DNA from 3 places in the Enterobacter cloacae complex sp. 394I7 genome. Region 2 is predicted to be linked to each of the others. Evidence: predicted binding sites of a transcription regulator. Region 2 holds the regulator's gene; each other region holds the start of a gene.
The links. Region 2 encodes Fur, which represses iron uptake genes when iron is present. Its sites were predicted from a motif close to ATAATAATGAGAACNACTATCAA; they were not measured.
Positions count from the first base shown of each region.

Region 1 (2,269 bases), on a different contig from region 2:
TTCATGGTGCTGACGCAGGCGCACTCCCAGCGTACGGATACCGCGGCTGGTCATGTAGGCCGTATCCGCATCCACCATCTGGCCCATCAGGTAGGCATTCTCCCGAAGTTGATCCCAGCAGCGCGCGTTGGATACCGCAGTACCGATCATGCCATCAGAGTGACCAATCAGATATTTGGTCGCTGCCTGAATAGAGATATCAATGTCGAATTCCAGCGCCCTGAACAGCACGCCCGCCGCCCAGGTGTTGTCGATCATGATGATTGCCTCGGGGGCTTTGCTGCGCACTGCTTTCACAATAGCCGGGACGTCGTGCACTTCCATGGTGATAGAGCCTGGGGATTCCAGAAACACAATGCGCGTGTTCGGCTGGATAAGTTCAGCGATACCTTCGCCAATCAGCGGATCGAACCAGCCGGTGGTCACGCCGAGCTTGCTGAGGATTTTGGTGCAAAAATCCTGGCTTGGTTCATAAGCGGTATTGGTCATCAGGATATGGTCGCCCTGTTCCACAAACGCCAGAATGGTATTGGCGACTGCCGCCGCACCACAGGGGAACAGGGCGCAGCCCACGCCGCCTTCCAGTTCGCACATGGCTTCCTGAAGTGAAAAATGGGTTAGCGTGCCACGACGGCCATAGAACAGCCCGCCTTTGGCGCGGTTGCGCGTGGCGATTTTTTTATCCTCGACGGTATCAAATACCAGCGAGGAGGCGCGTTGAATCACGCTGTTGACCGATCCCTGAGTGTATTTTTTGCTGCGTCCTGCCTGTACCAGCGTGGTATCAAGATGCTTCTTTGTCATGTTCGCTAACCCTGTTTTTATACGTCTGGACGTCCAGACTACCACGATTGTAAAAATCTGCACCCGGGGGCTTATCGAATAAGCAGAAAATATTAGCAAAAATACGCATAAGAAATTTTTACTGCGTAAGCGCAAGGAAAGTGAACGAAAATTACGGCAGTATGTAAATACTAATGAGAACTACTATCAATTCGACGACGTTTTGATATTATTACGGTCAGATTTTGTGATTTGCGTCCTGGAGATACAGAGTGGGTAATAATTTGATGCAGACGGATCTCTCCGTCTGGGGCATGTATCATCATGCTGACATCGTGGTTAAGATTGTGATGATCGGCCTGGTTCTGGCGTCCGTGATCACCTGGGCTATCTTCTTCAGTAAGAGCGTCGAACTGCTGTCGCAGAAGCGTCGCCTCAAGCGGGAACAACAGCAACTGGCTGAAGCCCGCTCCCTGGATCAGGCCTTAGACATGACCTCATCCTTCCATGGAAAAAGCCTGACCACCCTGTTAGTCAACGAAGCACAGAACGAGCTGGAACTCTCCGCAGGCAGTGAAGATAACGAAGGCATTAAAGAACGTACCGGCTTCCGCCTGGAGCGTCGCGTTGCTGCCGTTGGCCGCCATATGGGCCGCGGTAACGGTTATCTGGCCACTATCGGGGCGATCTCACCGTTCATCGGTCTGTTCGGTACGGTCTGGGGCATCATGAACAGCTTTATCGGCATTGCGCAGACGCAGACCACCAACCTGGCGGTGGTTGCGCCAGGGATTGCCGAAGCGCTGCTGGCGACCGCAATCGGTCTGGTCGCGGCCATTCCTGCGGTCGTCATCTATAACATCTTCGCGCGTATGATTGGCAACTATAAAGCCACGCTCGGTGACGTCGCCGCGCAGGTGCTATTGCTGCAAAGCCGCGATCTTGACCTCAATGCCAGCTCCGTTAAACCGGTGCATGCGGCGTCTAAACTGCGCGTAGGTTGATTGTATGGCGATGCGTCTTAACGAAAATCTGGACGATAACGGCGAAATGCATGAAATCAACGTGACGCCGTTTATCGACGTCATGCTGGTTCTGCTGATTATCTTCATGGTGGCTGCGCCGCTGGCGACGGTCGACGTGAAGGTGAATCTGCCTGCCTCTTCCAGCCAGCCGCAGCCGCGTCCTGAGAAACCTGTCTATTTGTCGGTGAAAGCGGATAAATCGATGTTCCTCGGCAACGACCCGGTGACGGATCAGTCTGTTATCCCGGCGCTGGATCAGCTCACCGGCGGCAAGAAAGACACCACGGTCTTCTTCCGCGCGGATAAAACCGTCGATTACGAAACCATGATGAAGGTAATGGACACGCTGCATCAGGCGGGTTATCTCAAGATTGGGCTGGTCGGCGAAGAGAAAGCGGCCGCGAAATAACAAAGAAGCTGGCGAAAGCCGGCTTTTTTTATGCGTGTCGGGCGATCAGTTT
Region 1 covers NZ_JBXWCR010000002.1:133,104-135,372, forward strand. Annotated here, with positions in the region: gene metC (cystathionine beta-lyase) at 1-804, opposite strand, end outside; gene exbB (tol-pal system-associated acyl-CoA thioesterase) at 1,056-1,787, shown strand; gene exbD (TonB system transport protein ExbD) at 1,792-2,217, shown strand; gene AC2FAP_RS11700 (hypothetical protein) at 2,263-2,269, opposite strand, start outside.
Region 1: a site for Fur is predicted at 972-994, ahead of exbB (tol-pal system-associated acyl-CoA thioesterase). Genes of this name have one in related genera too.

Region 2 (2,269 bases):
TACAAAGTGGGGCAGGTGGATTTGCGTCTGGAAGGGACATGGGTGAAGGCGGAAGGGCAGCAGGGCTACTTCCTGCAGCGTATGACCCCGACTTACGCATCTTCCAACGGTCGTCTGGATATCTGGTGGGATAACCGCTCTGACTTCAACGCCGACGGCGAAAAAGCGGTCTTCTTCGGCGCAATGTATGACCTGAAAAACTGGAACCTGCCGGGCTGGGCGGTGGGCGCCTCCTACGCGTATGCCTGGGACGCCAAACCGGGCGACATGGCCACACCGGATGCGTACTACGAACCGAACTACCGTCTGAAAGAGTCCTCTTACAGCCTGGATGCCATCTATACCGTGCAGGATGGACGTGCGAAAGGCACGATGTTCAAGCTGCACTTCACGCAGTATGACAACCACTCTGATATTCCAAGCTACGCGGGCGGTTACGGCAACATCTTCCAGGATGAACGTGACGTGAAATTCATGGTTATCGCACCATTCACTATCTTCTGATGAACGCTCCGGCGGGTTCCGTCCCGCCGGAATGGAGACTGCACATGATGAAAAAAATGGTAATCGTCGCGTTGCTGGCCTCGGGGCTGGTGGCTTGCGCCCAGGACCCGGCACCGAAAGAAGATTCTCGCCTGAAGGAGGCTTACAGCGCCTGCATTAACACCGCTGAAGGCTCACCGGAGAAAATTGAAGCCTGCCAGAGCGTGCTGAATGTGCTGAAGAAAGAGAAGGCGCATGAGCAGTTTGCGACGCAGGAAAATGTTCGCGTGATGGACTATCAGGCCTGCATTCAGGCGCGTAAAACCGGTAACGATCAGGAAGTGGCGAAGCGTTGCGACCAGATCTGGAAGGAAATACGCAGTAACAACGGAAATTAATTAAGCGTGTTAAGGCCCGGTGGCGCTGTGCTTACCGGGCTTTTTTTCGCCGGGTGACAGGCAAAAAAAAGCCAACCTTGCGGCTGGCTCAGAGTATGAAAGTTCGACTTATTTGGCGTCGTGTGCGTGATCGTCTTCGCGGCAATCACCTTCAGCACAGTGACCATACAGATACAGGCTATGGTTGGTCAGGCGGATACCATGACGAGCAGCGATTTCACGCTGACGTGCTTCGATGGAATCATCACTAAATTCAATGACCTTGCCACAATCCAGGCAGATCAGGTGATCGTGGTGCTGCTGCTGGGTCAGTTCGAATACAGATTTACCGCCTTCGAAATTATGACGGGTAACAATGCCCGCGTCATCAAACTGGTTCAGCACGCGATAGACGGTTGCCAGCCCAATCTCTTCACCCATGTCGATAAGACGCTTGTAAAGGTCTTCCGCACTGACATGGTGATTGTCTGGACCCTGAAGCACTTCAAGGATTTTTAACCGAGGAAGCGTAACTTTCAGGCCAGCCTTCTTTAATGCGGTATTGTTGTCAGTCATGCGGAATCTGTCCTGTTGCTAAACGATTCACTTCTGGAGGAAGTGACAGAAAATGCACCTGGAATAATGCGTCTCATTATAGAACTGCCATGGCTAAATGAAAACTGCAAGTCTCAGGCAAAGTATGCTTATAAAAACGTGGTATCACCGACAAACTTACTCAATGGCACCCCATTTTACCTGGGAGACATTGTACAGGTCTGGGCGAAAAAGTTAAAAGATTGTAGCGATTAATTTAATCGTTTGACCCGGTTCCTGGGCGCAACCGGGGTTGCGCCACACTAACAATCAGGCGTTAAGAATATCGTCCAGGTGCAGTTCTTCGCGGATCTGCTTCACCCACTTCTCAACGCGCTCTGCGGTCAGTTCTGGCTGACGGTCTTCGTCGATCGCCAGACCCACGAAGTGGTCGTCATCGGCCAGGCCTTTAGACGCTTCGAAGTGGTAACCGGCAGTCGGCCAGTGGCCTACGATAACTGCACCATTCGGTTCAATGATATCGCGGATAGTGCCCAGCGCGTCACAGAAGTACTCAGCGTAGTCTTCCTGATCGCCGCAGCCAAAAAGGGCGACCAGCTTGCCGTTGAAGTCCACTTCTTCCAGCGTCGGGAAGAAATCATCCCAGTCACACTGGGCTTCACCGTAGTACCAGGTTGGGATACCCAGCAACAGGATGTCATAGCCTTCGAGATCTTCTTTGCTGCTCTTGGCGATGTCATGCACATCGGCAACGTCTTTACCGAGCTGTTTTTGAATGTTTTTTGCGATATTTTCGGTATTGCCGGTATCACTGCCGAAGAAAATGCCGATGATTGCCATGAGTAAAATAACCT
Region 2 covers NZ_JBXWCR010000001.1:199,444-201,712, forward strand. Annotated here, with positions in the region: gene chiP (chitoporin ChiP) at 1-504, shown strand, start outside; gene AC2FAP_RS00950 (ChiQ/YbfN family lipoprotein) at 552-881, shown strand; gene fur (ferric iron uptake transcriptional regulator) at 990-1,436, opposite strand; gene fldA (flavodoxin FldA) at 1,725-2,255, opposite strand.

Region 3 (2,269 bases), 660 kb from region 2:
GCACAGCGCACGCTTGGTCACGAAGTTCAGAATACCGCCGGTGTTGCCATCGCCCGGGAACCAGTTCTGCACCGTGGAGTATTTCACCTCTGCATCTTTATGAATGATGACTTCAACCACCGCGGCGTGAAGCTGGTAGCTGTCACGGACCGGTGCGGAGCAACCTTCAATGTAACTGACGTAGCTGCCTTCATCGGCCACCAGAATGGTGCGTTCGAACTGACCGGTTTTTTCCGCGTTGATACGGAAATAGGTCGACAACTCCATCGGGCAGCGAACGCCTTTTGGTACGTAGATAAAGGTGCCATCAGACGCTACCGCCGCGTTGAGCGCGGCAAAAAAGTTATCGTTACTCGGCACCACGGTGCCGATGTACTTTTTCACCAGCTCAGGGTGCTCGTGAATCGCTTCGCCGAAAGAGCAGAAAATAATCCCCTGCTCTGCCAGTTTTTCACGGTAGGTTGTCGCCACTGAGACGGAGTCAAAAATGGCGTCCACCGCCACCTCTTTCCCTTCGCGAACGGGCACACCCAGCTGGTTAAATGCCTCTTCCACTTCTTTGCTCAGGAAGCTGTTGTCCGCACCGGTTTGCTGCACAGCGCCAGGCTGTGAGGCGCAGGTGTCGTCGCAACTCCCGCAGGATGGCGCAGAGTAGTAGCTGTAATCCTGATAGTTCAGCTTGTCATAATGCGCTTTCAGCCAGTGAGGTTCTTCCATTTCCAGCCAGGCCCGGAAGGCGCTCAGACGAAACTCCAGCATCCATTCAGGTTCATTACGTTTGGCCGAGATCGCCCGGACGACATCTTCATTGATGCCTTTCGCCAGTTCATCGGTCTGCAGCTGGGTAAAGAACCCCTCTTTATAATTGAGGTGGCCGCCGCTCCAGGTGTTAACATCACTCGTTGCTTCAGTATTACGTGACATAGTACCGCCTATACCCCAAAGCTTTCGCCGCACCCACATTCGTTCTGGGCTTTCGGGTTATGAAATTTGAATAACTGGTTTAAACCTTCACGTACGTAGTCCACTTCCGTGCCGTCAATAAACGGCATGGCCTGCAGGGCGACATACAATTTTGCGCCGTCAGTTTCGAATACCAGATCATCTTTCTCGGGTTCTGTGACGGTATCGAGCACGTAACCGAATCCTGCGCAGCCGGTCTGTTTCACCCCCAGGCGCACGCCGAGGATCTCTGGCTTTTTCGCCACCAGTTCGTGAATATGTGCCGCCGCCGCTGGCGTGAGCGTTAAGCCACGCCAGGCGAAGTCGGCAGGATTGAAGGTTTCTGAATGCAGTTCCATAGGTCCACCTCATCTAATAAGCCCCAGGGCATAACACCATGTTAGTGATAACGATTATCACTTCAACCCTCTGTCAGCAGGGGCATTGGGCTAAATCGCCCTTTTTGCATACTTTTATTAAGCATAGACCCTGTCAGCGGATGCGGGCGGGATGGATTTAATTGTTCAATACTTTGAAAAATAATGGGTTATCGAATCAGAAAAGCGGAGTAAAGGGGAAAAGTAAAATATGCATCGGAAATGCCTATTTTTAAGATAGATTTTATCCAGGGGAACGACGAGCAAAAAAAAAGGCCTTCAAGGCCTGCGGAAATTAATGATGAAAGGAGACAACAAAACCCTGTTCACGCCAGTGGTCAAGCAGTTCCTGCTGACGCGGCGTCGGCGCTTTACCGGTCCAGACGAAAATTCTTTGCCCAGGGAAAAGCTCCGGACGAGGGGAATCAATCGGGTCGGCCAGCACGTCAATATGCCACCCCTTCTGTGCCAGACGCGCAGCCTCAAGCCACAGGTGGGTGCGGTCATCGCACTCCCAGCCAATAAGCAGAGCATCTTTACCGGCTTTCTTACGTGACTCCGCCAGGCTTGCGACAGCAAATTCTATCAGCACACCGTCAAGCAGGCTCGCCATATGACGCACCGTATTTTGATCCTGATTCATTCGCTGACGAACGGGAGAAATAATATTATCGATAAGCGCATCCATCGCGTGATCGCGGCGGAATTCGCCTATTTTGGCGCGCAGCTTTGCCGGGCTGGCATAACGCAAAACCGTCATCATCTCTTCCTGGATTGATGCCCAGTTACCCTGAGTCATCACTTCTTTGTTTTCCAGCAAGCCTTTGACTTTGCCGACCGAAACGCCGCTTTTCATCAGGCGTTTGATCTCTTCAATACGCAGGATATCTTCATCGTCAAACTGACGATGGCCCCCTTCGCTTCGCTGCGGCTTCAACAATCCATAACGG
Region 3 covers NZ_JBXWCR010000001.1:861,564-863,832, reverse strand. Annotated here, with positions in the region: gene sufB (Fe-S cluster assembly protein SufB) at 1-924, opposite strand, end outside; gene sufA (Fe-S cluster assembly scaffold SufA) at 933-1,301, opposite strand; gene AC2FAP_RS04185 (MerR family transcriptional regulator) at 1,615-2,269, opposite strand, start outside.
Region 3: a site for Fur is predicted at 1,340-1,362, ahead of sufA (Fe-S cluster assembly scaffold SufA). Genes of this name have one in related genera too.